Regions from separate parts of the Hahella sp. KA22 genome, predicted to be linked through region 3. Evidence: predicted binding sites of a transcription regulator. Region 3 holds the regulator's gene; each other region holds the start of a gene.

What was found. Region 3 encodes sigma-54, which starts transcription at its own class of promoters, with help from an activator protein. Its sites were predicted from a motif close to TGGCACNNNNNTTGCTNT; they were not measured.
Region 1: the regulator sigma-54 is predicted to act here: its motif matches at 4,247-4,264, upstream of EUZ85_RS03340 (RtcB family protein).
Region 2: the regulator sigma-54 is predicted to act here: its motif matches at 6,474-6,491, upstream of EUZ85_RS20505 (PEP-CTERM sorting domain-containing protein).
Region 4: the regulator sigma-54 is predicted to act here: its motif matches at 1,838-1,855, upstream of urtA (urea ABC transporter substrate-binding protein).

Annotation. Positions count from the first base shown of each region.
Region 1 is NZ_CP035490.1:752,688-760,420, reverse strand. It holds gene EUZ85_RS03355 (D-amino acid dehydrogenase) at 1-795, shown strand, start outside; gene EUZ85_RS03350 (sodium:alanine symporter family protein) at 1,022-2,386, shown strand; gene rtcR (RNA repair transcriptional activator RtcR) at 2,563-4,152, shown strand; gene EUZ85_RS03340 (RtcB family protein) at 4,355-5,593, shown strand; gene rtcA (RNA 3'-terminal phosphate cyclase) at 5,643-6,644, shown strand; gene EUZ85_RS03330 (hypothetical protein) at 6,711-7,049, opposite strand; gene EUZ85_RS03325 (1-deoxy-D-xylulose-5-phosphate synthase) at 7,046-7,432, opposite strand; gene EUZ85_RS03320 (PLDc N-terminal domain-containing protein) at 7,435-7,733, opposite strand, start outside.
Region 2 is NZ_CP035490.1:4,665,047-4,672,779, reverse strand. It holds gene EUZ85_RS20535 (polysaccharide pyruvyl transferase family protein) at 1-749, opposite strand, end outside; gene EUZ85_RS20530 (glycosyltransferase family 4 protein) at 792-1,937, opposite strand; gene cysC (adenylyl-sulfate kinase) at 1,934-2,554, opposite strand; gene EUZ85_RS20520 (glycosyltransferase family 4 protein) at 2,551-3,678, opposite strand; gene EUZ85_RS20515 (polysaccharide deacetylase family protein) at 3,683-4,747, opposite strand; gene xrtA (exosortase A) at 4,778-6,304, opposite strand; gene EUZ85_RS20505 (PEP-CTERM sorting domain-containing protein) at 6,544-7,278, shown strand; gene EUZ85_RS20500 (SLC13 family permease) at 7,616-7,733, shown strand, end outside.
Region 3 is NZ_CP035490.1:2,019,261-2,026,993, reverse strand. It holds gene EUZ85_RS09065 (HAD family hydrolase) at 1-36, shown strand, start outside; gene lptC (LPS export ABC transporter periplasmic protein LptC) at 41-619, shown strand; gene lptA (lipopolysaccharide transport periplasmic protein LptA) at 603-1,127, shown strand; gene lptB (LPS export ABC transporter ATP-binding protein) at 1,124-1,849, shown strand; gene EUZ85_RS09045 (RNA polymerase factor sigma-54) at 1,972-3,468, shown strand; gene hpf (ribosome hibernation-promoting factor, HPF/YfiA family) at 3,584-3,892, shown strand; gene ptsN (PTS IIA-like nitrogen regulatory protein PtsN) at 3,899-4,363, shown strand; gene rapZ (RNase adapter RapZ) at 4,390-5,250, shown strand; gene EUZ85_RS09025 (HPr family phosphocarrier protein) at 5,345-5,614, shown strand; gene mgtE (magnesium transporter) at 5,852-7,213, shown strand; gene yjgA (ribosome biogenesis factor YjgA) at 7,303-7,733, shown strand, end outside.
Region 4 is NZ_CP035490.1:5,138,373-5,146,105, forward strand. It holds gene urtB (urea ABC transporter permease subunit UrtB) at 1-393, opposite strand, end outside; gene urtA (urea ABC transporter substrate-binding protein) at 498-1,787, opposite strand; gene EUZ85_RS22640 (urease accessory protein UreD) at 2,109-3,182, shown strand; gene ureA (urease subunit gamma) at 3,285-3,587, shown strand; gene EUZ85_RS22650 (urease subunit beta) at 3,608-3,913, shown strand; gene ureC (urease subunit alpha) at 3,977-5,680, shown strand; gene ureE (urease accessory protein UreE) at 5,696-6,277, shown strand; gene EUZ85_RS22670 (urease accessory protein UreF) at 6,292-6,960, shown strand; gene ureG (urease accessory protein UreG) at 7,006-7,620, shown strand; gene EUZ85_RS22680 (HupE/UreJ family protein) at 7,662-7,733, shown strand, end outside.

The DNA.
Region 1 (7,733 bases), 1.3 Mb from region 3:
GACACCCAGATTCTGGAATCCTTTGGCGTTCCTTATGAGTTATTGGATCGCGACGGCTGCATCAAATACGAACCAGGACTCGCCACTGTCAGAGACAAAATCAGCGGCGGACTGCGTCTGCCCGGCGACGAGACCGGGGACTGCTTTAAATTCACGCAAGCTTTAGCCGCATTGGCGGAAGAAAAAGGCGTCGTATTTAAACAAGGCGTCGTCATCCGTGGGCTGGAGAAAAACGGCGACGCAATCGTATCAGTGCAAACGGATCAAGGCCCGATGCAGGCGGACGCCTATATCGTCGCGCTCGGCAGCTACACCCCACTGCTATTGAAACCATTGGGGCTCAGGGCGCCCATCATTCCGGTGAAAGGCTATTCGATTACCTTGCCGGTAAAGAACCCAGACCGGGCTCCCGAATCGACGCTGTTGGACGAAACCTACAAAGTAGCTGTCACCCGCCTGGGCGACCGTATCCGGGTCGGTGGAACGGCGGAGTTGGCGGGCTACGACCTGCGCCTGCATCAAGCCAGAAAGAACACACTGGAGTTTGTGGCGGACGACCTGTTCGGAACCGGTTACGCCAATGGCGAAGCTGAATTCTGGACCGGTCTTCGCCCCATGACTCCGGACGGAACCCCCATCGTTGGGGCGACGTCCATCGACAAACTTTATGTCGCCAGCGGCCACGGCACCTTGGGCTGGACCATGGCGGCGGGCACGGGGCGCGTCATCGCGGATATCATATCCGGACGCCAACCCGAGATTGACACTGAGGGACTGGGAATAGACCGCTACTGACAACCACTGCTATTTGAGGGACCGTCGCTGGCGGATGGAGCTCCGCTTCGCCGCCGTTCTCAACGAGGACGGCGAACCATTGGACGCACGCTTGATCCACATCCTGTGTCTGGCGCACGTCGGGAGCTGTGACCCGACGCGACGCCGCGTCTTTCAAAAAACGTATGGGAAGCAGCGCAGCGCCCTCCACAGCGCCGCCTGATAAATAAAGAGAGGAGAAAATCCCTTGGAAACTATTCATAAACTGGTATCCGACCTGAATGATTTCGTATGGGGCCCCCCCATGCTCATTCTTATTCTGGGCGTAGGGCTGTTTTTGCAATTCCGCTTGAAATTCATGCCCTTATTTACGCTCAAACTGGGCTTGCAACTGGTATGGAGAGGTCGTAAGCCGGATACTCGGGACCCTGGGGAAATCAGCCCTTTCGCCGCGCTGATGACCGCCCTGGCTGCGACAGTGGGCACCGGAAACATTGCCGGCGTCGCCACCGCGCTGGCGCTCGGCGGGCCGGGCGCGCTGTTCTGGATGTGGGCCACCGCTCTGGTGGGCATGGCGACCAAATATGCGGAAGTCGTACTGGCGGTGCGCTTTCGTGAAAAAGACGAGAACGGCGAATATGTTGGCGGCCCCATGTACGCCATCAAAAACGGCCTGGGCCCCAAATGGGCCTGGCTGGGCGGCGCCTTCGCCTTGTTCGGCGGCCTGGCGGGATTCGGCGCCGGCAACATGGTGCAATCCAACAGCATCGCAGAGGTAATGAACACCTCCTTCCGCATCCCCGCCGCCGCCTCTGGCGTCGTCATGACCGTGCTGATCGGCTTTGTATTGCTCGGCGGCATCAAACGCATCGGCGCTGTGGCGCAGGCGCTGGTGCCTACCATGTGCATCTCCTATATCCTCTGCGCCTTTTATATCCTGTTCACGTTCTCTGATCGTATCCCTCACGCTTTCGACCTGATCTTCACCCACGCTTTCTCTCCCACCGCCGCTACAGGTGGATTCGCCGGCGCCGCAGTGATGATGGCGATTCGGTACGGCGTCGCCCGAGGCATTTTCTCCAACGAAGCCGGCCTTGGCACCGCAGGTATCGCGCAAGCGGCGGGGAAAACTTCTGACCCGGTGACCTCTGGTCTTATCGGTATGATGGGTACTTTCATCGATACCATTATTGTCTGCACCCTGACCGGTCTGGCGCTAATCACCAGCGGCGTCTGGGAAAGCGGCGTGTCCGGCGCAGCGCTCACCGCCAGCGCATTTGCCGCGGCGATGCCGGGGTTCGGAGAGTACCTGCTGGCGATCCAGTTGATCGTTTTCGCGTTCACCACCATCCTGGGCTGGGCCTATTACGGCGAGAAATGCTGGGAATACTTGATGGGCTCCGCCGCGATTATTCCTTACCGTCTGCTGAGCACCCTGTGCGTCATGATTGGCGCCTTGGCGCAGTTGGAGTTTGTTTGGCTGATTGGCGATGTCTTCAACGCGTTTATGGCCATCCCCAACCTGCTGTCACTATTGCTGTTGTCGCCAATTCTGGTCAAGTTGACCAATGAGCACTTCGCCACCATAAAAATGGCGGCGGTTAGAACTTAACGATCTCATAAACCCCTGTGGCCGCCTTTGCGCGGCCTTTTTTATACTCATCCATAGACTTCCCGCCCCTCTCCACCTTAATCCCTGCAAACATACACTCCAGCTATCAAGTTGCCTTCCTCTCGGCCTTCGGAGAATATGATCGCTGTCTGTAACCATTTATCGAAAAAGATCATATGAAAAACGTAGTCATCGGTCTGCTGGGCACCACCATGGATAAACGCGGCAAAGGGCCTGCGCGCTGGGAAACGTGGCGGCCGACCGTCGGCATCTTCATGCAGCAGGACCTGTTGATCGATCGCATTGAGCTGCTGCACGACGCCAGAGACTCACGCCTGGCCAATAACGTGGGCGCGGATATCGAAACTGTTTCGCCGGACACGGAAGTGAGCCTGCGCCAGATCAGCTTCAGCGATCCCTGGGACTTCGAGCAGGTTTACAGCACCCTGCTGGATTTCGCCGAAAACTATCCTTTCAAGCCTGATGAGGAACGCTATCTCCTGCATATCACCACCGGCACCCATGTTGCGCAGATATGCTGGTTCCTGCTGTGTGAGGCGAATTACATTCCCGCGCAGATTTTGCAGACCTCTCCAGACCGGGGCGAACGCGTCGCCGCAGGGAAATATCATCTGATTGATCTCGACCTCTCCAAATACGACGCCATCAGTTCACGCTTCAAGCGCCAGCAGTTGGAAGGGACAGAGTTTCTCAAATCAGGCATCGCCACCCGCAACGCCCGCTTCAACGCCATGATCCAGCAGATCGAGCGGGTGGCGATTCGCTCCCAGGCGCCGATTCTGATCACCGGCCCCACTGGGGCAGGCAAATCCCAGCTCGCCGGCAAGATTTTTGAGCTGAAGAAAATCCGCGGCTCCGTCAGAGGTGAATTTGTGTCAGTCAACTGCGCCACGCTACGCGGCGACAGCGCCATGTCGGCGTTATTCGGCCATAACAAGGGCGCATTCACCGGCGCGCAAACCGCTCGTAAGGGCCTGCTCGCCAAGGCCGATCAAGGACTATTGTTTCTGGATGAAATCGGCGAACTGGGCCTGGATGAACAGGCGATGCTGCTGCACGCCATTGAAGAGAAGCGCTTCTACCCCGTCGGTTCAGACAATCCTGCGCACAGCGACTTCCAGCTTATTGCCGGCACCAATCGCGACCTGCAAAGGCAGGTCGATAACGGCAGCTTTCGGGAGGATCTGCTGGCCCGCATCAATTTGTGGAGTTATGAACTGCCCGGGCTGAAAGACCGACGCGAAGACATAGAGCCCAACCTGGACTATGAGCTACAAAAAGCCGAACAGCAGTTAGGGCATAAGGTCAGCTTCAATAAAGCCGCCCGGACCAGATTTCTGCATTTCGCCCAACAGCCGGATTCCTTATGGCAAGGTAATTTCCGCGACCTGAACGCCTGCGTACAACGCATGGCCACACTCTCTGAAGGCGGCCGCATCAACGAAACGCTGGTGGATGAAGAGTGCGATCGTCTACGACGATTCTGGCGACGCAGTAACGCTCAGGAGTCTCTGCCATCACTGGAGGACTATCTGTCTCCTGAACAGGTGGCGGAAATTGACGCCTTCGACCAATATCAGTTACGCAGCGTGATTGCGCTCTGCCGTGACAGCCGCTCCTTGTCGGAGGCGGGACGTCAGCTCTTCAACCGCTCCCGATTGCGTAAAAGCTCCAGTAACGACTCCCACCGGCTACGGCAGTATCTGAGCAAATTCGACCTGGAGTTCGATAATCTAAAAACATAAACACCTATCTAAATAGATAGAATTATTAAACGCCAAATTTCGAGAATATTTATTATTTCCTTATTTTTCATATAGTTAATCATATTAGAAAAGTTGGCCCAGGTTTTGTAATAGTAATGGCATCGAGATGAGCCTGTTGAAAGGCGTCTCCTCCAAATACTGTTGCTCCGGGACACGCGAGTCCCACCAAAAAGGTTTGAGAATGATGCAAAGCACAAAACCCCAAATGCCCTATGAAGTGACTAACGTAGAAAAAGGCGTTCCGATCAAAAGCTGGACCAACGGCGTTCCATTCGAGCCGGAGGCGCGCAAGCAATTGAAAAACATTGCGTCCTTGCCGTTCATTCATAAGTGGGTGGCGGCGATGCCGGACGTGCACTTAGGTAAGGGCGCAACCATCGGCTCTGTTATTCCCACTTCCGGCGCGATTATTCCCGCCGCAGTGGGAGTGGATATCGGTTGCGGCATGATGGCGGTGAAAACCGACGTGCACGCAACGCAATTGCCGGACTCTCTGGGAGCGCTGCGTAGCGCGATAGAAGCAGCGATACCCCACGGTCGCCAGCCAGGACGCCGTGACCGGGGTTCCTGGCATGATATCCCGGAGGATGTAGGCGCTCGTTGGACTCATGAGTTGGCGGATCGCTTTAAAATCCTGTGCGAAAAGCACCCGGTTTTGAAAAACACCAACAACGTGAACCACCTGGGAACCCTGGGAACCGGTAACCACTTCATCGAAGTGTGTCTGGATGAGAACAACGACGTATGGATTATGCTGCACTCCGGTTCCCGCGGCGTTGGGAATCGTATCGGCGAGCATTTCATCAAGCTGGCGAAAAAGGAAATGGAGCGTTTCTTCGTAAACCTGCCGGATAAAGATCTGGCCTATCTGGCGGAGGGAACCGATTACTTCAACGACTACGTGCATGCCGTTGGCTGGGCGCAGGATTTTGCGCGCATCAACCGTCAGGCGATGATGCAGCGGGCGCTGAACGTCTTGGCGGTTACGTTGAACAAGCCGGTAATCGCCGAGCTGGAAGCGGTGAACTGTCACCATAACTATGTGCAGAAGGAAAACCACTACGGGAAAAACGTGTGGTTAACCCGTAAAGGCGCAGTAAGCGCACAGGAAGGCCAGCTGGGAATTATCCCAGGCAGCATGGGAGCCCGCTCCTACATCGTGCGCGGTAAAGGCAACGCGGAAAGCTTCTGTAGCTGTAGCCACGGCGCAGGAAGAGTGATGTCTCGAACCGAGGCGAAAAAGCGCGTATCCGTAGAAGAGCACGCTCGCGCCACAGCGCATGTGGAATGCCGAAAAGACGCGGCGGTAGTGGACGAAACGCCTTCCGCTTACAAAGACATCGACGCCGTGATGGCGGCGCAGTCCGACCTGGTTGAAGTCGTGCATACGCTGAGACAGGTGGTTTGCGTAAAAGGTTGAAGAGAGGCGGCGTAACGCCGCCGATGCTATTAGTTGTACGGTATTTATAATGGATAAAGTAGTAATAGACGGACGCATGGGCGAAGGCGGAGGACAAATTCTGAGATCCTCCCTGACCCTGGCCATGCTGTACGGCAAAGAAATAGAAATTAACCATATTCGCGGCAAGCGCCCCAAACCCGGCCTGATGCGTCAGCATCTGACCTGCGTGAAGGCCGCCCAGGCGATATGCGGCGCCAAAGTGGACGGGGCGGAACTGGGTTCCTCCCGGCTGACGTTCAAACCCGGCCGGATAAAGGGCGGCGATTACAAATTCGATGTGGGTAGCGCAGGCAGCACGGCGCTGGTGTTCCAAACTGTATTACTGCCTCTGTTGCAGGCGGAAGAAGTCTCTACCGTGGAGTTCGGCGGCGGCACCCATAACCCGTTCGCACCGCCTCTTACGGAAATTGAACGCTCCTTCCTGCCACTGCTGCGGGATATGGGAGCTAAAATTGAAGTGGAAACAGAGCGCTGGGGCTTTATGCCTGCCGGCGGCGGTAAATGGCGCATTCGCATACAGCCGGAGGCTTTGCAGCCGATTGAGCGGCTAGAGCGCGGCGCGCTGAGTCACAGCCGCCTGACTGCCTACTGCTATAACATTCCCGGCAAGGTCGGCGAGCGGGAAGTACAGGCGTACTTATCGTTGCGCGAACACCCAGTGCATGAGTCACGGCAACGCAAGCCGGAAGCAGGCTGCGCCGGCAACCTGCTGGCGGTGGACCTGCAATTCGACGGCCACCGTATCTGTATTTCCGAACTGGGTCAGGTGCGAAAACGGGCGGAGCTGGTGTCCAAGTTGCTCAGTCAGAAGGTGAAGTCCTACCTGGACAGCAACGCGGTACTGGATGAGCATCTGACGGATCAAATGATGCTTCCCATGCTGGTGGCGGGAGGCGGCAGGTTTTCCATTTCAGAATGGTCTCTGCACGCCCAGACCAACGCGGAAGTCATTGAACTGTTCACATCGCGCAAAATAGAGCGAGACGGAGCCATCATGTGGATGGTGTAATGAAGCGATTAAGTGATGAGATTGCTAATGGAGAGGAACCCCGTCTCTCCTTATTTTGATTGCTGCTTACTCTTGATAAGACCCTTCTTGATATTGCTCACGGGAAGCCTGCTTCCATTCATTAAGAAAGCCCGCTTTGGATACATAGCCATAAACGTGATTAAACAGCCTATACATCCAGAATTGCAGATCGTCGATGCCGACAACGGCGCGCCCCGCATTATCGTCTTCAACCGCCAGATCGGTCATCTCCCAAAAGCAGGCCGCCACCTGTAAGGCCTCCTCAGGCGTAGCGATCTCAGCCTGGGAAGACATGACCGCCACCACATAATCATCCCCCAGCCTGCGCGCATAATGCAGCGCCAGAACTTGCGCGTTCCGATTATGTTCTGAAAACTCAATCATTTAGGAACGCCACTCACGTACGCAAAGTATTCCTGCGCAATGTCCTCATCCACCACTACTCCGTCATTGCCGCCATACAAACGGTCATTACGGTCCTTTCTTGGACCAGAAATCCAATATTCGTCACCGCTTTCAATATCATAAAAATTTGATTTGCAGCCCCGTCCTTTAAGGCTTTGAAACGTTTTTCCACGATAATAGAGCGTCTTCCCACTCTTGGAAAAATAAACACGTCCAATGCGGGCTGGGCCTGCAAGACCAAGAGACTTGTCTTCGATATACATGATTCTGGATCGCGCCTCTCTCATCTCTTGCGGCGGCGTGTTGTTCTGATCCAATCTCAGCTTTTGGTATTCGATCCGTCTATCCAACTCAGATCTCATGATCAACCCGTATATTCCTGCTTGGCCAGCTTGAGCCACTTTTTGTGGTATGAGTGGTAATGTCTGCCGGAGATCTTCGCTTTTTCCAGAATTTTCTTGAACTGTTCCTGCGACTCTCTTTCCCTGCCCTGGGCTTTCAGGAACATTCCAAACCAATAACTGGCTTCGGGACCAGGGAAGTAGGCTTCCAGCGCCTCAAATTCATGTTTCGCCGCCGAGGATTCATTCAGTTCCGCCAAGGCTCGGGCGTAAAGTAGATGCGCTTCAGCGTTCCTGAAATCAGGATTGTGGCGGATCAAAT
Region 2 (7,733 bases), 2.6 Mb from region 3:
CCCGCTAGGAGATAAGGCTGAGGTTCAGCGTCAATCGCAGTTCCATAGTCTCGGAATTTGAATCCGCCGCCAACTACTTTGTCTGACAGAGACATCCAAATGTTCGGTATGCCTAAGGCGTCAGCGGATATTATGCCGTGTAGAGACGAAGATAGAATATATTCACACTCGTCTATATCTTTGAATACATCCTCGGGCTTTCTTCTTACACTGATTAGCTTTACTTCAGATGGGTAGCGGCTCGTTAATTGCGTGATACGTCTATCGTTTGCGTCCACATAATGCGGGATTACTCCAAGAACATATTTCTTTTTGGCTCTTTCGCCTCGCAATAGCTTGGGCGCCAATAAGCCTGGGTCACCGAGAGGAACGTTACCTGGGGCTTTGATTCTGTCTCTGGTAAGGCTCCCTCTGACTGCGAGAACGTGCGCTTCAGGCATAGGAAACTCAAGGTCCTTTATCAAACCTGATCCTAAAATATGGCCTTTGTAGTTAATGGAGGAAAATTGCAGAATGCTACCTGTAGATAAGACTTCACAGCTTAAAGCGGAGGCATGGACGGGGGTAAAACCGTAATACTTAAGCAGCTCTGGGGTAATAAGGTCGCCAAAGTTGGTTTCACCGTTCCACCAATACGCAGTAATTTTATTCCCTTTAATTGTGCCTAATACTGAGCTGTATTTCTTAGTTGCGACTCGCTTTACTCTGTTTATTCCTTCGATAGTCTTGAGGTAGAGGCTATTTGACATGGTTTGTTTCCGAGTAATTAGAAAGCTGTAGAGGAATACAGGCTATTTGCTTCGAGTTAGTTGCTGCTTTGTCAGGCTTGTTAAGTTCTGGATTTGAATCTCTGTAGAGAATTGGCTTTGTATGCGTGACACGGCATTTTGGCTCATTTTCTTGATGTTGATGGCCTTGCCGAGCAGCGTCTGAACTCGTTCAGCAAGCTCCGCTGCAGAACCTGGCGAAAATAGAAGGCCAGTCTCTCCATCAACAATTGTTTCTCTCAGGCCTTGTAAGTTCGATACAAGAAGAGGAAGTCCCGAGGCTTGCATTTCAATGGAGGACATAGTGAACGAGTCCCACCCTGTGGATGCGATAATACCCGCTTTGCAGCTGCGATGGACCCTATGTAAATCCGAACGGTAACCGCCAAAAATAACCTGCTTTGACGACTTTTCGTTTAATAGCGCCTGATAAGGGGCAGCCTCATCGTTACGATTTCCAAATAGTATGAAGACTATGTCGTCGCGCTGAGCTGCGATAATATTGGCGGCTTCCGCTATAACTCGAACCCCTTTGCGCTCCTCAAAGTGTCCAGAATAGAAAAGTAATTGCTTATCTCTAGGGATGCCAAATAGATCGTGAGCGTAATATTGATCTTCCGCATCAGGGTGATATTTTTCTGTATCTACCCCCAGGTGGCAAAGGGCGGTTTTTTCTTCAGGTACGCCGCGACCAAGATAAGCCGACTGCCGCATGGCTTCCGACTCAAATATATAGAGATCGGGCCCATGCCTATAACGCATTACGTCCAGCTTCTTTAATAGTAGTTTGAGGCCGCTATTGATGCTGCTCATAGGGGCCCCCCAATAAGAAATAAAGGAGCTAACACCTGCTAAACGAGCCGCTTTATAGTAGGGAAGCGAAACAGGTTGGTCGAAGCCGAAAATAACGTTGATATTGTTTTCTTTCAGGTATGAGGCAAATAATTCAATTTTATCCGTCGCGTCCTGTCTGTCAGAAAACTCCACGAAATTGCCAAATCCTTCCGGAGTATAGCCGGGGTATCCATTGCTATATCCGGGGTAGCACAGGTGGATGTTGTCTGGCGACCCAGCTAAGCGTAAGGCCATGCTCCAGAATACTTTTTCCAAAGAGCCTATCGCATAGCCTGTATTTGCTTCGCAGTGATATAAAATTAAAATTTTAGTCATTTATCGCTGTCAGTTGATGGGGTTATAACATTCCTTGCTTCCAGGAAAGCGATAATGCCCGCCACAGACTCTTCCGTGGTTTCCTTGCTGGTGTCGATAACTAAGTCAGGGCTCTCAGGGGGTTCATAGGGGGAGTCTATTCCTGTGAAGTTTTTTATAGCGCCTTGTCTGGCCTTTTGATAAAGCCCTTTGGGGTCTCTTTGCTCGCAAACCTCAATAGGAGTGTTGACAAAGACCTCAATGAATTCGCCTGGCTCGTATAGAGAGCGAACCATCTTCCGATCATCACGAAATGGTGAAATAAACGCAGTCATGACAATTAAGCCAGCATCAACAAGTAATTTGCTGGCTTCGCCCACGCGACGAATATTCTCTACTCGGTCTCTGTCTGAAAAAGTTAAGTCTTTATTCAGTCCGTGACGAACATTATCTCCATCTAGCACATATGTGTGATAGCCGCGTTTGTGCAACGCCATGTCTAAAGCATTTGATACAGTGGATTTACCTGATCCACTTAGCCCAGTAAACCAGACAAGACATGGTTGTTGGTTCTTTATGTCTGCACGATCTTGCTTCTTTAGCTTAAAATCGTGCCAGACGATATTTTCTTGAGTCATCTAGATAGTTCCTGACCTAATAATTGGAAATAGAGGTTGAGATACTCGCGTGACTTCTTGACTGAATCAAAGTTTTCTCTCAAGTAACTCAGTCCGTTCATTTGCATTCGCTCTCTCTCAGCGGGGTTGTTGAGTACTTTATCGACGGCGGTAGCATAACCCAAAGCGGAATGGTCATCGACTAATAGGCCTGCGGAGCCAGAGTTGAGCGCTTCGGGAATACCTCCCACATTGTGCGCAACCACTGGCACTTTCAGGGCCAGGGCCTCAAGCAGCGTCATTGGCAAACCCTCATGATCAGATGTCATTAGCAGTAGATCCAGGTTGGCTATTTCTGGTGTAGAGGGATCTACAAAGCCTGTGAATTCAATATACTGGCTCAGATTTTCTTGGCGGACGAGTTCCTCGGTAGACTTGCGTAATGGGCCATCTCCAATTATCTTGCCTTTGATCTCATGATGCCCCTTTTTATGCAGCTCTTTGATTGTTTCAACAAATAAGTCTATTCGTTTAACTGGAGCCAGGCGGCCGACTATTCCAATTGTAAAGGTTTCGTTTGGCTGCTTATTTGAGGAGAGCGCTTCAAGCTCGCGGCTATCGATAAAATTAAAGATCTTAACGACCTTGTTTGGGTGCCTTTCGCTGAGTAACTGATATAGTGGTCCAGAAACGGCCACAATTCGGTCGACTTTGTGTCTTGTCAGTAATTGGTCTGCAATATGCGTAACTTTTTTGTGAGGCTTATTCCACGAAACATTTGACTCGGAGCCTCCATGAATTGTGCGTACCAGGCTGGTAACTGGTGTCTTTATACTTGCAATAACGCCTAAAATGTTCTCTTTAAAGCCGTGTGTATGCAGAATGCTACTAGCATGTCTAATAAAGTGATTGCGAATATTGCGTATCATGGATAGTGGAGATAGCTTTGCTTCATCAGCAATAGTAACGTCAATGTTGAGTTGACGAAGTTTGTCGGCTAGAACTCCCTCATTGAATAATATGGCCGATATGTTCAGGCTATTCGTTGAGACTAAGGCCTTACATAGTTCATATAGTTGTTTTTCTGCGCCAGCCCAGACATCTCCTGATGCAATGTGTGTTAGGTGACGGCGTGAACTCTTCATTGCGTTACCCATTGCTTAATGTTGCGAAGAAACTTATTTTTGATGAGGCATTGCCGTCATGTAGGTTGTGGCGTCTCAACTGCATCAATGGGGTATCAGGGGTGTTTGCGCCCTGTTTCGTTGTACAGGCGGCATTATAGTTTTGGGCTACAACCTGCACGCCTTTTTCTGAAGTATTTCCATTGGGGTAGCAAAAAAACTTAGGTTGCTTTCCTGTTGATTGTGCAATTTTTTGTCTGGACTCGGCTATCTCGTATTCTAGCTCATCATCGCTTTCTATCTTATCAAGTCGTAAGTGGCGACACGTATGCGAGCCAAAATCAACCCCGCCCTCGTCTAATAATGTTGCAATATCTTTCTGGCCAAGCAAGTTTCGAGTTTTAGACGTATCAGCTTCTCCCCCAAAAGTTTCAAGGGCTGCTTTATCTATCAGGTTATTTAGAGTCCTGTCATCTATCGCTTTGCAAAGATTAATAACTGGGTCTAACTGCTCAATGTCAGGGGGGGCGCTCCAATTTAGCGTTGCGCCCAAGTCTTTCAGCCATTTGAATTGTGCCTGATCAAATGCGCTGGGAGCCTCTTTGAACGTTCGCTTCAAGAGATATATTAGCTTTTCCGGCCAAAACAATGTGTCGTGCTCTATGTAATCTGCAACGAGAAAGATGGTGCTAAATATCTTCTCTTTAGTAAGAAGGGGGATTGCAAATTCTGCATTGTCTCGCCAGCCATCATCGAAGGTCACTGCAAAATAAATATTTGCAGGGAGAGAGTCTTTCTCCTTGGTCCATCGCTCAAGAGAAATTGGAATTGCTCCAAGTCTCTTCATCCATTCTGCATGCTTGGCTATTAGCTCTGGCGCTATCATCATCCCGGGTTGCTCATACTCCCTTCGAGAATCGCCCTTTGGAAGCGTGCGGTGGTAGGTTAACACGTACAACGTTGGACGGGTGGGCCTCCTGTTTTTTATCAAGAAGCCGGCATAACGAAGGATTTGAAATACCTGTTTGACAGAATTTTTTACAAACACTCTGGCGCCTAAAATGTGATGTAGCTCCTGTGTGATAATCAAGCTTTGCACACCGGAGCTTTGGAGTTGTTTCTAAATTTTACTGATAAAGTGTTTGGCTACAAATTGGGATAGCGAGTCCAAGGCTACATTGTCCGCGTTACACTCTTGTGCCGAGTCGCAGTACTTTGCAATTGCGATAAGCCCACCTGATTCATCGCCAGCAAGCTTGGAAAAGGCTCCTAATACTTTTGCTTCGATATTGGTCTCTGCGATAAATCCGCCGACTTGATACCAGTGCCTTATTAGTACGTAACTCTCCGTGTTTTTCTTCTTCAGTAGCGTTTCCGCCACTTTTAGTTCTGAGGCGGTGGATAATCTAATTGAAGAACTTCTAATCAAGCTCCACTGCTTCTCATCGAAAAGAAGGTTATTGAAGTATATCAGCTCTTTGCCTTGGTGTTGCTCAAAGTACCAGTTTATGCTGAGCTGCAAGGTCTCACCGGTTTCATTGATGTAAACGCCATTGGTGCTTAAGTCAGTATTGTGAAAGCTGGGCTTCCAGTCCATATCCTTAATAAGGGGGCCTTTCCAGTTTTGGTCGCCAACAGGCAAGGCTTGGAAATGAGCTGTATTTGCTGACTCACTCTCTGTTGTTAAGGAAAGTGTAAACAGCCAGGTAGGAGAAAAAAGTAAAGTAAATAGGGTTATGCTGACCAAAACAGCACTGCGGTGAAAAGAGGGGCTGTAAGCTGGGTGGTCTGTCGAGGCGGCTTCCTTTTCCTCAGGGTTCCCATTTGCAGCCTTCTTTTCAATAAAGTGGGCGGATATAAACAAAGGCAGAAGGCATACAAGTGCGAAAATGACCCACCCATACACTTCGTGGTCATTAACCAGCGAGCTTTTCATGTCAGTCTGATATCCGGCGTATATAATGCCAAAAACTCGAACCCAGTTCGCTAGCATCGAAAAAAATATACTAATAAAGAAGAGCATGAGGCTTCTTCTAATGTCTTGTAAATACAGTATTCCATAGACATTTGCTATAAACATGGCCACTAACAGGTATCGAGAGCCGCTGCAGCCGCCCGCTACAAAAAACGTCCCCTGAGGAATGGTAATATAAAGGTCCCTAATTACCGCAGGGATATCAAATATGCCAAGTAGAAATTGGTTAGTGAAAACAGTAATCCGCTGCAGCAATGGCGCTATGTCGTCCCACACAGGTAAGGCGAAATAGAGTAGCGCTAATGTAGGAACGACCTTTATGAAGAACTGTTTTCCATATAAGAGCAGTCCGCTAAATATTAGGAAGCAGGGCAGGCTCAAGGTGGCTACGGTTTTAACGTCAGCAGCTTTCGCAAGCAGATGAGCGGAGGCCGTGACTATTAATGCGGGAAGGAAGATCCACCATCTGTCAGGCTGAAGCTTAAGGATTTCCTCCCGTTTTGTATAAAGGAGCCATATGGTGACAAAGAAAACCAAGAAGCCATGTGTATAGTCATAGGAGTCATTCCAAAGCTGAAATAACGACAGCCAATCTTGCCAATACCCTAGAGATATCGCTAGAAGTACCAGGGAAATTGTGATCAGGTTAAGTTTTTTAATCTCTGACTGCATTGCTCGCACAACTAAAATTCAGTGATTGCGCACTATAAAGAAGAATAAAAACGGAGATCAACTGGTTTTGTGGCCTTATAACTTTCTTGTCAGGTTTTTTTACATTTACAAGGCTTTTGTGACTATCGGCATCTTGTTAAGTTATTGATTATTATCAATAATACATTGTTGGCACATGTCGTGCTATTAATTCCGCGGGTTTATCATCACTTTCTTTCAAAAGAAAAAAGGAATCGGTTATGAGTTCTTTCACTAAGTCAACTTTGGCGGCACTGGCGATCGGTGTTGCTGCGGCTTCTGCAAATGCTGCAACTATCAACGATGGTTATAACGGCGCTGGTCTTTCCTACAACGGCGACGTATTTGGCAATGCCAAGATTTATCAAGTGGATCGTATGGAAGTTTCCTACGATGCAGACAACCTATACGTAAACGTATATACCAACTTCTTCGAAGGCGCTGACAGCCTGGGTCATAAGTTTGGTGACCTGTTCATCAGCACCAATGGTTGGAATCCTAACGGCACTGCGGCAAACCGTTACGGCACAGACGATGTTAGCAATGGAGAGCACTGGGAATATGCTCTGGATTCTGCAACTGGCGATCTGTATAGCCTGTCAGAAGTAGATTACGCTTCTCAGTTGGTTCTGTCTGGTCCTGGTTCTGTTCGTGTGAATCAAGAAGTTGGCGTTAAAACTGACGCTGCTAGCTTGGTTGCTGGCGAAACTTCTAGCGCTGATCTGAGTGGCGCGAGCACTACAATTGGTTCACTTGGCGTTCTGTCTTTTACTATCACCCTGGCTGACCTGGGTATTACTGATCTGAGCAAATCTACTGCTCTGGGTCTGCGTTGGACTATGACCTGTGCTAACGACGTTATCGAAGGCGGCTTCAACGTTCCTGAGCCAGGCACATTGGCTATGCTGGGCCTTGGCTTGGTTGGACTGGGTCTTTCTCGTCGTAAGAAAGCCTAATTCGAACCTGCCTAAAGGTTGAAATAATTGGGGTGTAAAGACTTCTTTACGCCCCTTTTATTTATTCTACGACCGGTCTTAAGGAAATACCTTCCTATCACAAAAATAGTTGCTTGGCTTGAGTTTTAATCTAACGAGATTCCCGTGGAAGTGGGTTCGAGCTTAATAATGTATGCCTCCAGGTTAGCTGGCTTTCCTTTCTAGCCATGTATTAAACCTTCCTTGTTCTTTTACTCCACCGAAATCCTTCTCCTGGTAATGGTTGACGTCAGTAATTGCAGGGGCATAAAAGGTGTGGTGGAATGTGCGTTTGACGGTTACCTTAATAGGAGTTGGCGTGTTCGGCGAATTGGACCTCTGGTTATCTGCGCTGGTGGTTTTATCTATCCTTGTCGCGTTGGCTGCTACATCCTTGCGTCCAGCGATGGTGTTTATTTTTGGTTTGGTGGTCCTGT
Region 3 (7,733 bases):
GGCCTGCTCCACACCTCCTTGGAAGCCTACCTATAACTTCATGACAGAACTGTTCAGACAATACAGCAAATGGCTCTACGCGGCTTTGGCGGCGCTTTTGGTTATTTATCTGGTCGCCTATCAGGACGAAGCCAGCGTCCCGTTCTTCGAGGAAGAACCGCTCCTGAAAGACGAACCTGACGCATTTGTCATCAACGCGGTTTACACCACCTACAACAAAGAGGGCGCACTCACCAGCCGCCTGCAAAGCCAGCTGGCGAAGCACTATCCTGATACAGACACCGGCGTACTCACGCGCCCCAATCTGGAGATCTTCCAGCAAGGGGAGAAAAGCTGGCATGTGGAGTCCCTGGAAGGCGAGCTGCTGATCAAGCAGGACACCCTGAAACTGCGTGGGGACGTGGAAGTAAATGGCGCTTCCAACGACGGGGCGCCAATTCTCATGCAAACGCAAGCGCTCGACTACAACAACAAGTCGCGCTTTATCAGCACCGATCAACCCGTTAAGATAACTTCAAATATCAATCAGTTAACCGCTGTCGGAATGGAGGCGGACATTGATAAAAAGCTTATTGTATTACTTTCTCAGGTAACCGGCGTTTATGCACAACCCAAGTAAACTATTCACCGCGGCGCTGTTATTGAGCCTTATGTTCGCCCCGCTTAGCCATGCTTTGGATCTTCTTAACGGCAGTGACGAACCAGTGCGCATCAAAGCGGGACGTTGGGAGAGAGATGGCCAAAAAGGCATCGACACCTATATCGGCAATGTCGTCATTACCCAAGGCAAATCCAGCATTGAGGCGGACAAAGTCATTTTATACACCGACGACAATGGCATCAGCCGCTTCCAGGCGACCGGCAAACCCGCTCATTTAGTGCAGTTTGACCAAGAAAAACAAACTGAAACCCACGCTTACGCAGAAAGCATGGATTATGACCGCAGCCAGAGTAAAGTCGTTATGCGTAACCATGCGCGCATTCTTCAGGACAATAGCTCAGTGGAAGGCGAAGAAATTATTTATTTCACAGACAAGCGTTTAGTCACGGCAAAGGGAGCCTCATCGGGCAATCAAACCGAGCAGGTTGAAATTATCTATCATCCGCCCAAATCTAATAAACAATGAGCACTCTCACCGCCAGAAACCTGGCCAAGGCCTACAAGAAACGGCCCGTAGTAAAAGATGTGTCCGTTGAAATCCGCAGCGGCGAAATCGTGGGCCTCCTCGGCCCTAACGGCGCAGGAAAGACCACCTGTTTCTATATGGTGGTAGGACTGATCCCCAGCGACAAAGGCAGCGTATTTATTGACGAAACGGAAATCACCGGCCTGCCAATGCATGGGAGAGCGCGCAAGGGCATTGGCTATCTGCCGCAGGAAGCATCGGTCTTCAGAAAGCTGTCAGTAGAGGACAATATCTACGCCATTCTTGAGACCAGAGCAGATCTCAGCCGCAAGGAGCGTAAGCTTAAGATGGAGGAGCTGCTGCAGGAATTTCACATCACCCATATTCGTAAAAGCCTGGGCATGAGCCTCTCAGGCGGCGAGCGTCGACGCGTGGAAATTGCTCGCGCGCTGGCTACGGAGCCCAAGTTTGTTTTACTGGACGAACCTTTCGCCGGGGTGGACCCTATTTCCGTCAATGATATCAAGCAGATTATCGAGCATCTCAAAAAGCGCGGCATCGGCGTTTTAATTACAGACCATAATGTGCGCGAGACCTTGGATATTTGTGAACGCGCCTATATTGTCAGTGAAGGATTTATTATCGCAAGCGGCGCCCCAAGTGATATCCTTGCCAACCCAAAGGTTCGAGAGGTCTATCTGGGTGACCAGTTCAAACTTTAGTTTAACCGGCGGCCTCCATCCAAGATGGACCCCAAGGCTCAAGAGCTTAGGATTAAAGCACCTAATAACTATGAAAAACTCACAAGATCTGTGCCTGAATCGGTGGTAAGCATCAGATGGTTATGAAAACTTCATTGCAGTTAAAGCTGGGTCAACAGCTGACCATGACCCCGCAACTGCAACAAGCAATAAAACTTTTGCAGCTTTCAACACTGGATTTACAGCAGGAGATTCAACAAGCGCTTGAGTCCAACCCCATGCTGGAAGTGTCTGAAGAAGACGAATCTCCCAACCACGTTCAGAACGATACGATCAGCGACATGCTCGCTAATAACTCCAGCAAGGAGCGAACGCAAGAGTCGGGCATGGATGAAGGAGGATTCGCTGAAGAGGACAACTGGTCCGATTCTATTCCGAACGACCTCCCCGTCGATACCGCCTGGGATGATGTCTTCCAGAGCGGATCAAGCAGCTACAGCGGCGGCGAAGATGACGAGTACGACTTCGAATCCCGCAATAGCAAAGGCGAAACCCTGCAAGACCACCTTCTCTGGCAACTGAACCTTACCCCCATGTCCGACATTGACCGCATGATCGCTGTTGCGATAATCGATGCAGTCAATACCGACGGCTATCTCTCACTCACTCCTGACGAAATTCATGGCGGACTGCAAACTGAGGGGGAAGAGGAAATTGAGCTGGACGAAGTACGCGCCGTCTTAAAACGCGTGCAGCAGTTCGATCCTCCAGGAGTCGCCACCTGCAACTTACAGGACTGCCTGCTGAGCCAGTTGAACCAACTGCCTAAAGACACCCCCTGGCTTGGACAGGCCAAGCTGGTGGTCAGCCACTATATCAATCTGCTTGGCAACCGTGACTACGCCCAGTTGATGCGCCGCAGCCGTCTAAAAGAAGACGATCTGCGGGAAGTGCTCAAACTGATTCAAAGCTTGAACCCAAGGCCAGGCGAAGGCATTCAGGAAAGCAATACCGAATACGTGGTTCCTGACGTTATCGTCAAAAAAGCCAACGGCCGCTGGCTGGTGGAACTGAACCCTGAAATCGCCCCGAAGATCCGCATCAACCCTGGCTATGCAGGCCTGGTGAGACGGGCGGACAACAGCTCAGATAACACTTATTTGCGCGACCAGTTACAGGAAGCCCGCTGGTTTATCAAAAGCTTGCAAAGCCGTAATGAAACTCTGTTGAAAGTCGCCTCACAAATCGTCGAACATCAGCAAGGATTCCTTGAGTACGGCGAAGAGGCGATGAAGCCACTGGTGCTGCACGATATTGCGGAGGCGGTGGAGATGCATGAGTCAACGATTTCCCGGGTGACCACCCAGAAATACATGCACACTCCTCGCGGCGTATTTGAGCTGAAGTACTTTTTCTCCAGCCATGTCAGCACAGATACGGGTGGCGAGTGTTCTTCGACCGCTATTAGAGCTATTATCAAGAAGTTAGTCGCGGCGGAATCACCAAAGAAACCATTGAGCGACAGCAAAATTGCTGCGCTGCTTGGCGAACAGGGCATCAACGTCGCCCGTCGCACGATCGCAAAGTACCGGGAGGCGCTTTCCATTCCGCCTTCCAATGAACGTAAGCGGTTAATTTAAAAGGAGGAATGCAGGCATAAGACTTAAATCAAATAGTCACAAATTGGATGTGCTAGTATTTTTCATGGAAGTGCAAAATTCATAATGCACCGTATATTGGCATTAGGAGCAAAGTATGCAAATGAACATCACCGGACATCAAGTCGAGTTAACTGAAGCACTGAAAGACTACGTTAACAACAAGTTCGACAAGCTCGAACGACACTTCGACAGTATCAGTAATGTCCAAGTTACGCTCTCCATTCAAAAACAGCGTCAGATTGCGGAAGCAACCATGCACATAAGCGGCGCTGACCTGCATGCCAATGCTGAACACGAAGATATGTACGCGTCAATTGACGCACTGGTGGACAAATTAGACCGCCAGATCCTCAAACACAAAGAGAAGCACGTTGATCGGATGCACGGCGCATCCGCCAGATAACAGAACATGGCCCAAACCACACTAACTATTGAGTCAATTATCTCGCCCGCCCTCACACGCTGTGGGGTGTCGGGCTCGAGTAAGAAGCGCGTTCTCGAATATATCGCCAATCTGATTGCGCAACATTTTCCGTTTTTGGACGAGAACGCCATTTTTACCAACCTGATATGCCGTGAAAGACTCGGCAGCACTGGTATCGGCCAGGGTATCGCGATACCCCATTGCCGCTTGGAGAACTGCGACCGCATCATAGGGGCCTTGCTTACGCTCAAGGACAAAATCCCTTTTGACGCCATAGACAACGAACCCGTGGACCTGCTGTTCGTTCTGATCGTGCCTCAAGAGGCCACCAGCGAACACTTGGACCTACTGAGCCAGCTGGCCCAGAAATTCAATGACCGTCGCTTCTGCGAACACCTGCGCGACTGTGACAACGACGAAACCCTGTTCAGGAGGGTGCTGGAGAAATAATCCAGCTTCGATGGAAAGAGGAAGACATGAAGCTGATTATCGTAAGCGGTCGTTCAGGCTCCGGAAAAAGTACGGCGCTCCATGTTCTGGAGGATATGGGCTATTACTGCATCGATAACCTGCCTATCGGTCTCCTCTCGCCTCTCACCCAAGAGGTGCTGGACCAGGGAAAGACCCAGAATCAGCAACTCGCCGTCAGCATAGACGCCCGAAATCTTTATAGGGATTTATCGGATTTCCCGTCGATTTACGCCACTCTGCAAGCGCACAATATTGATGTGGAAATCATCTATCTTGACGCTAATGACGCCACCTTGATCAAACGTTTTCATGCAACGCGTCGCAAGCACCCGCTCAGCAGCAAAAGCACATCGCTGAAAGAAGCCATCGCCAAAGAGAAACAGCTGCTGGAGCCGATCGCCACTCTGGCGAACCTATATATAGACACCAGTGATCTCTCCATTTACCAGCTAAGGGATCAGGTGAAGATCAGGGTTATCGGGCACAAAACCCAGGAACTGGCCCTGCTCTTCCAGTCGTTCGGCTTCAAGCATGGCGTGCCGTCGGATTCCGACATGGTGTTTGACGTGCGCTGCCTTCCTAACCCTTACTGGGACACCGCACTGCGCGGCTACAAAGGCACAGATCAGGAAATCATCGAATTCCTGAAGCAGCATCCGGAACCGGAACAGATGCTGCAGCACATTATCAGCTTTCTTGAGACCTGGATTCCGCACTTCCAGAACAGTAATCGCACCTATATGACAATCAGCATCGGCTGTACTGGCGGGCAACACCGCTCGGTCTATATCTGCGAGTGCCTGGGAGAGCATTTCAAGAAAAAATATGATAATGTCCAAGTGCGCCACAAAGAGCTGGCGCAATAAGGTTTTAACAATAAGAAGCCACTGTCGCTTAACAATTAAACCGGCCTGAATCCAACATTCGGGAAACTTCAAACTTTTATACTCATCGCGCCCCATGATCCAGGAACAAGTCACTATTATTAATAAGCTTGGCCTGCACGCCCGAGCGGCGGCCAAATTCGTGTCCACCAGCGGCCGATTCGCCAGTAAGATCAGAGTAGCCAAAGAAGGCCAGGAAGTTGACGGAAAAAGTATAATGGCGGTCATGATGCTCGCCGCCAGCAAGGGAACGCTTCTTACGCTGAAAATAGAAGGTCCGGATGAAGAGGAAGCTTTTCACGCCATCAAGGCTCTGATCGAGGACTATTTCGGAGAGGGTGAGTAACCCTACCGCTTTAGGGGCGCTTCGCCCCATCCCTTCCAAGCATGCCAAACAATACAAACCGCTTGAATAAAGTAAGACAATTCCCTGATTTTCCTTAGACTATTTTTCGTCTTAACTTACACTTTATAGTGGGCTCGCTTATACTGGCGCCACAACGGCGCAGAGCCCGTCTCTGTATTTTATCCGGCAAATTCCTCGCTGCCCGTTGCGGGCCGCCCTAAACGCGGATGTAAGTCTATGTCTCAAGCGACCGAAAAAAGCACTGCCAAGGTCCGTATGCGCTCCATTGCGGAAGCGCTGGAAAGCGGTTCTTTGCAGCAGGTCGCGCGCATCCTGAATGGCGGCCTCTCCCCCAGCGACATCGCCCACTTGCTGGAATCATCTCCGCCCAATGAGCGGAAGTTACTCTGGCAGTTAGTCGATGACGAACTGGATGGCGAAGTTCTTCAGTATCTGAGCGATGAAATCCGTTCCGACTTCCTGAGCGAGATGAATGCCCAGGACGTTATCGAGATCGCCGAAGACTTCGAAGTCGACGACCTCGCCGACTTGTTACAGCAATTACCGGAAGCCGTCATCCAGGAAGTCCTGGAGACCATGGACGCCCAGGACCGCCAACGTCTGGAAGAAGTCCTGGCCTATCCCGAGGACTCCGCCGGCGGTCTGATGAACACGGACATGATCACCGTGCGCCCGGACATAACCGTCGATGTTGTGCTTCGCTATTTGCGCAGCCACAAAAGTCTGCCCAACATGACCGACAGCTTGCTGGTGGTGAACCGAAAAGATGATTTTATCGGCGTACTCCCTGTCACTACGCTATTGGTGTCCAGCCTTAGCTCAACCGTGCGTGAGATCATGCGCACGGATGTGGAGCCGATTCCTGCGACTGTTGCCGATAAAGAAGTCGCCACCCTGTTCGAACGCCACGATTTGGTTTCAGCGCCGGTCGTCAACGATAAGGGCAAGCTTGTAGGCCGTATCACCATCGATGACGTGGTTGACGTTATCCGTGAAAACGCCGATCACGAAATCTTGAGTATGGCGGGTCTGGACGAAGAGGAAGATATGTTCGCCCCCATCATGAAGACGGCTAAAAGTCGCGCCGTCTGGCTGGGGATAAATCTGATCACCGCGTTTCTCGCTTCTGCGGTCATTGGCATTTTTGAAGCGACCATTGCAAAAGTAGTCGCTCTGGCCGTATTGATGCCCATTGTCGCAAGCATGGGCGGCATCGCAGGCAGCCAGGCGCTCACACTGGTAATCAGAGGGATGGCCACGGGCAAGGTCAGCTCAAGTAACATTCGCTGGCTGATGAACCGTGAGTTTCTGGTGGGAGCCTTCAACGGCTTACTCTGGGCTTTCGTGGTGGCGACCGCCGCTATGGTCTGGTTCAACGACGTCACTATTGGCGTCCTGATCGCCTCAGCGATGCTAATCAATCTGACCGTCGCAGCTATCGCCGGCACCGCTTTACCTCTGATACTAAAAACCCTGAAAATAGACCCCGCTCTGGCCGGAGGCGTCATCCTGACAACAGTTACGGACGTGGTTGGGTTTATGTCATTTCTGGGACTCGCCACAATCGCCTACGCCTGACTAGGCGCAAGGCGAATGCCTGTCTATTCTTATCTTACTTGAGCGCTGTGTTACCATTTTAGTTTCCGAGAGTTGATTCGAGCATTTCAATGAGCCATTCACATCACGACGACGATTTAGAAGACGATTATTACGACGAAGAGGATCTGCCCCCCAGTAAATCCAGCCGCAAACGGGCGATGGAGGCGCTGCAACAGCTAGGGAAGAGATTGACGGAACTTAAAGCAGACCAACTCAGCCAGCTTTCACTGACTGACCGACTGCTGGATGCGATCCACACCTATAACAAAATCGGCAGCCACGAAGCCAAACGCCGTCAGCTGCAATTTATCGGCAAGTTGATGCGGGATGTGGACGAGGAGGAGCTTCGCTCATTTCTCGACAAGTTCGACCAAGGCTCCGTACAACAGGCTGCGGAGCATCATCGCCTGGAGCGCTGGCGGGAGTCCCTGATTTCAGAAGGGGATCAAGCGGTGACTGAATTTATGAATCAGTATCCGAACACCGAGGCGCAACACCT
Region 4 (7,733 bases), 3.1 Mb from region 3:
ATTCACACTGATCTTCTTGAACGCGCGCTTCTTGACGTCCTCCGTCACCTCGCCGGTCAGCGCGTTTTGCGCAGAGTAAAGATCATTGGCGTAGCGCAAGATAACCACTTCGCCTTCGCCTTTCTTGGCGTATTGCAGATCGCCTTCCAGCAACGCGCTGAGAATGGGAGCGACCAGGGGATCGTCGATCTCGCTTAATTCACCGACGAGCTGTTCTTTTTCAGCAAAGCCCGCCGTCTTTAATTGGGTAAGAATGGGTTCCAGGCGGGCGTCGGCGGGTTCCGCCTGCGCGCCGGAGCCCAACATCCAAAGACATAACATTAATAGCGCACAGCCCAGTCTTACACGTCTCAGCTGCAGGCTTGAGGAAAACAGGAGGGAAAGTCGTCGCATGGGTTACTCTTTCCGTAGCGGTTTACGCCCTGCGTAAGTCGGCGCTGCGACGCCAGCCAAAGCTGGCGCCACAGCAACTTCCGCGATGGGATGGACGTGATCGATTAATAGTTTTGCCCGGAGCACTTGCCGGTTTTGACGTTGTAATTGCCGCAACTCAACGGCAGCGTCCAGTCCGCCGTCAGGTCTTTGCTGCCCGGCAGATAGTCGGACCAGGCGTCGCCCATGACGGCGCCGGAAGTGCGCCACACCGTTTCGAACTGACCGTCTTCCTGAATTTCACCGATCAGCACCGGCTTGGTGATATGGTGGTTGGGCATCATGGTGGCGTAGCCGCCGGACAGGTTCGGCACCGTGACGCCGACAATCGCCTGCCCTACCACATCAGGATCTGTGGTCCCGGCTTTCTTGACCGCTTCCGCCCACATGTTGAAGCCGATGTAATGCGCTTCCATGGGATCGTTGGTGACGCGCTTTTTATCCTTGATAAAGGTTTTCCAGGAATCGATGAATTCATCATTCGCTTCCGCGTCCACGCTCATGAAATAGTTCCAGGCCGCCAGATGGCCGACCAAAGGCTTGGTGTCCAGCCCGGACAATTCTTCTTCGCCAACCGAGAACGCCACGACCGGGATGTCTTCCGCGGAAATACCCTGGTTGCCCAGTTCTTTATAGAAAGGCACGTTGGCGTCGCCGTTGATGGTGGACACCACTGCGGTTTTCTTACCGGCGGAACCGAACTTCTTGATATCGGAGACAATGCTCTGCCAGTCGGAGTGTCCGAAAGGCGTATAGTTGATCATGATGTCTTCCTGCTTGACGCCTTTCGCTTTCAAGTAGGCTTCCAGAATTTTGTTGGTGGTGCGCGGATACACATAGTCAGTGCCCGCCAGCACCCAGCGCTTAACGCCCAATTCATCCATTAAATAGTCCACCGCGGGAACCGCCTGCTGGTTGGGCGCGGCGCCAGTATAAAAAACATTCTTGGAGGACTCTTCCCCTTCGTATTGCACCGGATAGAACAACAGGCCGTTCAGTTCTTCAAATACCGGCAATACGGATTTGCGTGAGACGGACGTCCAGCAGCCGAACACTACATCCACTTTGTCTTTTTCCAACAGCTCGCGCGCTTTCTCGGCGAACAGAGGCCAGTTGGAAGCGGGATCAACCACGACGGCTTCCAGCTTCTTGCCAAGCAGGCCGCCCTTCTTGTTTTGCTCATCCACGAGCATGAGAACTGTATCCTTCAGAGTTGTCTCGCTGATAGCCATGGTTCCGCTCAGGCTGTGCAGAACGCCCACCTTGATAGTGTCCGCCGCCTGCGCCAGAGAGGCGCTGATTGAAAGGGCCAACGCGCTCAAACCAATCCCAACACGCCTAGACATTTTTTTCATTGTACGAACTCCGATACGGGTTAATGTTGTGAGTGTCTCCCGTCGCAAGCAACGCACGCAGTGTTCCACCACTTTTTTATCTCTTTGTTTTCATAACGTTACATATGAAAACCCAAAGATACGTAGTTTTACGGAGCCGCTATTCGCACCAGTGTGACCCATGTCTCAAGCATGGGGGCACAATATCGGGGCGCGCTCAAAAAATGCCTGACGCCCTGCTTAAGGCGCGCCATAGCCATGAACCAAAGCGGTGCAAAAACAGAGCGCCTGAACCCTTTTAAACCGTCGCCTTCGCCCTGTCAGCGCCAAAATGGCGAGGGGTTGGCACAGCATTCGCTTAATGACTTGCCACAACGAGACAGAAACGAGCGCGTCCACGCATTGTTTCAGGGCGCAGCGGGTAAGAAGAAAGTCGCGGACAGAGATCGCGACCCCAGCGTAAAGGTACGCAGCGTAATGCTTGCAGAGCAATTCACCGATAAAAACAAGCAGGCGGAGCAGGAATTGAATCCTGGCTCTTCCACTACCGCCGGCGCCAGAAACTGGCGGGCGTCGCTCACATTAAACCTGACCAAAGAGTCAAATCGCACCATATTGAAGCAAGCCGCTCACCAAGGCCCTTTGCGGGTGCAGCGACCGTTTTATCCAGAAGGCGCGCAGCGTCCCCACATCTATATATTGCATCCTCCCGGCGGTCTGGTTTGCGGAGATGAAATCGACATCAACGCCAGGGTGGAGCATGGCGCGGGCGCGCTGTTCACCACCCCCTCCGCCGGCAAAATCTATCGCACTGACGCAGCCGGACACCGGCAATGTCAGACCGTTCGGCTGCACTGCGCCGACGCGGACAGCCTGGAGTGGCTGCCCCAGGAAAATATTATTTACGACGGCGCCGATGGCGCACAAACCTTGCAGCTGCATACCAGCCCCGCCAGCCGCTTTATCGCCTGGGAAATCACCGCATTGGGACGCCCGGCGGCGGACGCCCCATTCGCCCGCGGCGCGTTTACCCAGACCACCCTGATTCTGCGTGACGGCGCGCCCTGCTTCTTTGAACGCGTCGCGTTGCGCGGCGAAGGCCCCGGGTTTAAAGAGCCCTGGGGGCTGCAAGGACAACAGGTTTACGGATCGCTGCTCGCCGGATACGTGCAGGATTCGCCGCAAAGGCTGCTGCAACAGTGCCGCGAGGCGTTACAGACGGATGCCGCCATCGCCGCCCTCGAAGCTGGCAAAGACTTACGCTGGACCCTGACGCGCAAGGACGACCTGATCATCCTGCGCGCCCTGTGCCAGCAGTCGGAGCCCATCAAGCGGTTGTTTATGGCGGCGTGGTCCCTGCTGCGTCCGACGTTAATCGGCGTGGAAAGTCATCCACCACGAATCTGGGCGACCTGATGCAGTCTCGCTCAGAAGCGACCGTCGATAATGAAACAAAGATCCAAACGACACAGTCATCGAACAATAAAAGTAACCGCAAGATAAAAGAGGAAGTTCACGATGGAACTCACTCCTAGAGAGAAAGACAAACTGCTGCTGTACACCGCCGCGCTGGTGGCGGAGCGTCGCAAAGCACGGGGTTTGAAACTGAATTATCCGGAGGCGATGGCTTACCTGAGCATGGAAATCGTGGAAGGCGCCCGGGATGGCCGCAGCGTAGCGGAGCTGATGGCTTACGGTCGCACGCTGCTGACGCGGGATGACGTCATGGAAGGCATACCGGAAATGATTCCAGAGGTGCAGGTGGAAGCTACCTTCCCGGACGGCACCAAACTGGTCACGGTCCACAACCCTATCCCTTAATCGCTGATGGAGATCCAGTCATGATTCCAGGAGAAATAGACGCCCTCCCCGGCGACATCGAAATCAACGCCGGCCTGCCGACCATTACCGTGGAAGTCACCAATACCGGCGACCGGCCGGTGCAAGTGGGCTCTCATTATCACTTTTTTGAAACCAACCCGGCGCTGTCCTTTCCGCGAGAGCAGGCGCGCGGCTTCCGCCTGAACATCGCCGCTGGGACCGCCGTGCGTTTCGAACCCGGACAAACCCGCACGGTGGAGCTGGTCGCCCTGGGCGGCAAGCGCAAGGTTTATGGTTTCCGCGGTGATGTCATGGGCGACTTATGACAACGCCCGGCGCGACAAAAATAAGGCAGCACGCAAACAGGTTACACAGCAGGACTTATCACCATGGCAAAGATTTCTAGAGCCGCCTACGCCGACATGTTCGGGCCAACCGTAGGCGACCGGGTGCGCCTGGGCGACACCGAATTATGGATTGAAGTGGAAAAAGATTACGCCGCCTACGGCCACGAAGTGAAATTCGGCGGCGGAAAGGTTATCCGTGACGGCATGGGACAGTCGCAACGCCCTAATACGGAAGCGGTGGACACCGTCATCACCAATGCGATGATTCTCGACCACTGGGGCATCGTCAAGGCGGATATCGGACTTAAGCAGGGTCGCATCGCCGCCATCGGCAAAGCCGGCAACCCAGATATTCAGGACAACATCGACATCATTATCGGTCCCGGCACGGAAGTTATCGCCGGCGAAGGCATGATCGCCACCGCTGGCGGCATCGACGCCCACATACATTTCATCTGTCCGCAGCAAATCGAAGAAGCATTGATGTCCGGCGTCACCACCATGCTGGGCGGCGGCACCGGCCCCGCCACCGGCACCAACGCCACCACCTGCACGCCCGGCCCCTGGCATATGGGCAAGATGCTGCAAGCCGCCGACGCCTTTCCCATGAATCTGGGCTTTCTAGGCAAAGGCAACGCCAGTCTGCCGGCGGCGCTGGAAGAACAGATGCTCGCCGGCGCCATGGGCTTGAAGCTGCACGAGGACTGGGGCACCACCCCCGCCTCCATCGACAACTGCCTCAATATCGCCGAGAAATACGATGTGCAGGTAGCCATTCACACCGACACGTTGAACGAGTCCGGATTTGTGGAAGACACGCTGGCGGCGTTCAAGGGACGCACCATCCATACCTATCACACCGAAGGCGCCGGCGGCGGTCACGCGCCGGACATTATCAAGGCCTGCGGCGAACTGAACGTGCTGCCCTCGTCCACTAATCCGACCCGGCCTTACACCATCAATACGGTGGATGAGCATCTGGACATGCTCATGGTGTGTCACCATCTGGACCCGGATATCCCAGAAGACGTCGCCTTCGCCGACTCCCGCATCCGTAAGGAAACCATCGCTGCGGAAGACATCCTGCACGATCTTGGCGCATTCAGCATGATCTCCTCCGACTCCCAGGCCATGGGCCGGGTTGGCGAAGTAGTCTGCCGCACCTGGCAGACCGCCCACAAAATGAAAGTGCAGCGTGGCCCGTTGGCGCAGGACTCTGAACGCGCTGATAATTTCCGCGCCAAGCGCTACATCGCCAAATACACCATCAATCCCGCCATCGCGCACGGCATCGCTCATGAAGTGGGGTCGCTGGAGCCCGGCAAGCTGGCGGATATCATTTTATGGCGGCCAGCCTTCTTCGGCGCCAAACCCTCCCTGATCATCAAAGGCGGTATGATCGCCGCCGCCCCCATGGGCGACGCCAACGCGTCCATTCCGACGCCGCAGCCAGTGCATTATCGCCCCATGTTCGGCGCCTTCGGTCAGGCCATGCAGCAGACCCGCCTCACCTTTGTCTGTCAGGCCGCTCTGGATAACGGCGTAAAAGAGCAGTTCGGTTTGCAGTCCCCGCTCAGCGCCTGTCGCAACACCCGCACTGTCACCAAGAAAAGCATGGTGCTGAACGACCTGACGCCGCAGATGGAAGTGGATTCGCAAACCTATGAAGTGCGCGCCAACGGCGAGCTGCTGGTCTGCGAGCCTGCCAAGGTGTTGCCTCTGGCGCAGCGCTATTTTCTGTTTTAAAAATGGAGGGACGGCATGATTCGCATCACTGAACGCTACGTCGAGGAAACCCAAACGCCCTCCATCGCAGGCGTCATCAGCCTCACTTACGATGAACGTAAACGCGGCCGCTTGCGCGCCCAAACCCAGTCCGGCCAAGACGTCGGGCTGTTTCTGGAGCGCGGCAAAACCCTACTGGACGGCGACCTGTTGCTGGCGGAAAACGGCGATATTTACGCCATCAGCGCCGCGCCAGAAACCGTCGCGACCGCCCAGGCCAGCGATCCACGTCAGTTTGCGCAAATTTGCTACCACCTGGGCAACCGACATACGCCATTGCAGATTGGCGAGTTCTGGGTCCGATTCCAACCGGATCACGTGCTGGAGGATCTGTGCCGCCTGTATGGATTGGAAGTCGTGCGAGAATCCGCGCCGTTCAATCCTGAAAACGGCGCCTATGGCGGACATAGCGGACACGGCGGCCACCATCATGGCCATTCTCACGATCAGAGCCGTCAGGACGCCAAAGAGCTCAGTGCGCGCTACCATTTTCACGGGCAGGATCATGAGCATCCACATGGTCATGTTCACCTTCATTCGCACCCTCACGAGCATTAAAGGACTCGCCGCCCATGCCGCCTTTAGCGTTGCTGAAACTCATGAACCTGACCAGCCCGGCCTTGCCTGTCGGCGCCTTCGCTTACTCACAGGGATTGGAGTGGGCCATTGATCACGGCGGCGTCGACACGCCGGAAAAAATCCACAACTGGCTGCAGGGCGTGATTAGCCAGGGACTCGGGAAAACCGATCTGCCGGTGTTGTTCAAGTTGCTGCAGGCCTGGCGCGCTAATGACCATGAACAAATCAATTACTGGAACGCCTGGCTGCTCGCTGCTCGCGAAACTCAGGAGCTACTGGACGAAGACCGCCATGTCGGCAAAGCCCTGGCCAAGCTTCTGCGGGACCTGGGCGTCCCCGGCGCGGAGCCCTGGCTGGCGCAACCGGCGTCCCTGCTGACGTTGTGGACGCTGGCCTGCGCGCATTGGGACATTGATGCGGAGAACGCCGCCCTGGGCTTTCTGTGGAGCTGGCTGGAAAACCAGATCGCCGTGGCGGGAAAGACACTGCCGCTGGCGCAAACGGCGGCGCAGCGCATATTGCAACGCCTGATGCCGGTTCTGACGGAAACGGTTGCCGCCGCAACACAGATAAAGGAAGAAAATTTCGGCGCGTCCCTGCCCGGCTGGGCCATGGCTTGCGCCAATCACGAAACGCAATACTCGCGCCTGTTCCGATCCTGAGCAGGGCGCGCAGGATAATAAACATCATCTGGAGGTAACGCTTTTATGAGCACACAAACTTTGCGCGTCGGCATCGGCGGCCCGGTGGGTTCCGGCAAAACTGCGCTGGTGGCCCGTCTGTGCCAGGAGCTGCGGGAACGCTTTAATATCGCCGTGGTCACCAACGATATCTATACAGAAGAAGACGCCCAATTTCTGATCCGCAATCAGGCGCTCACCGAAGACCGCATCATCGGCGTGGAAACCGGCGGCTGTCCCCATACCGCCATTCGGGAAGACGCCTCCATGAACCTCGCCGCCATCGACACGCTCACGGCGCGCCACCCCGGACTGGATCTGGTGCTGGTGGAAAGCGGCGGAGATAACCTGAGCGCTACGTTCAGCCCGGAGCTGTCTGACCTTACCCTGTATGTCATCGATGTTTCCGCTGGCGACAAGATTCCACGCAAAGGCGGTCCAGGCATCACCAAGTCCGACCTGTTGATCATCAACAAGACCGATCTGGCGCCGATCGTGGGCGCCTCATTGGAGGTCATGGATCGCGACGCCAGGAAAATGCGCGGTGACAAACCCTTTATTTTCAGTAATATGAAGACCGGCGAAGGCCTGCAGGACATCATCAGTTTTATTATTGACCAAGGTATGCTGCAAGCGGCTTAACACGACGACACAGCACTCATTTCCAACAAGGGAGCAGATTAATGCGATTCACCAAAGCTCAATTTTTACTACTCACCACAGGCCTGGGCGCCTCCATGGCCGCAGTCGCCCAT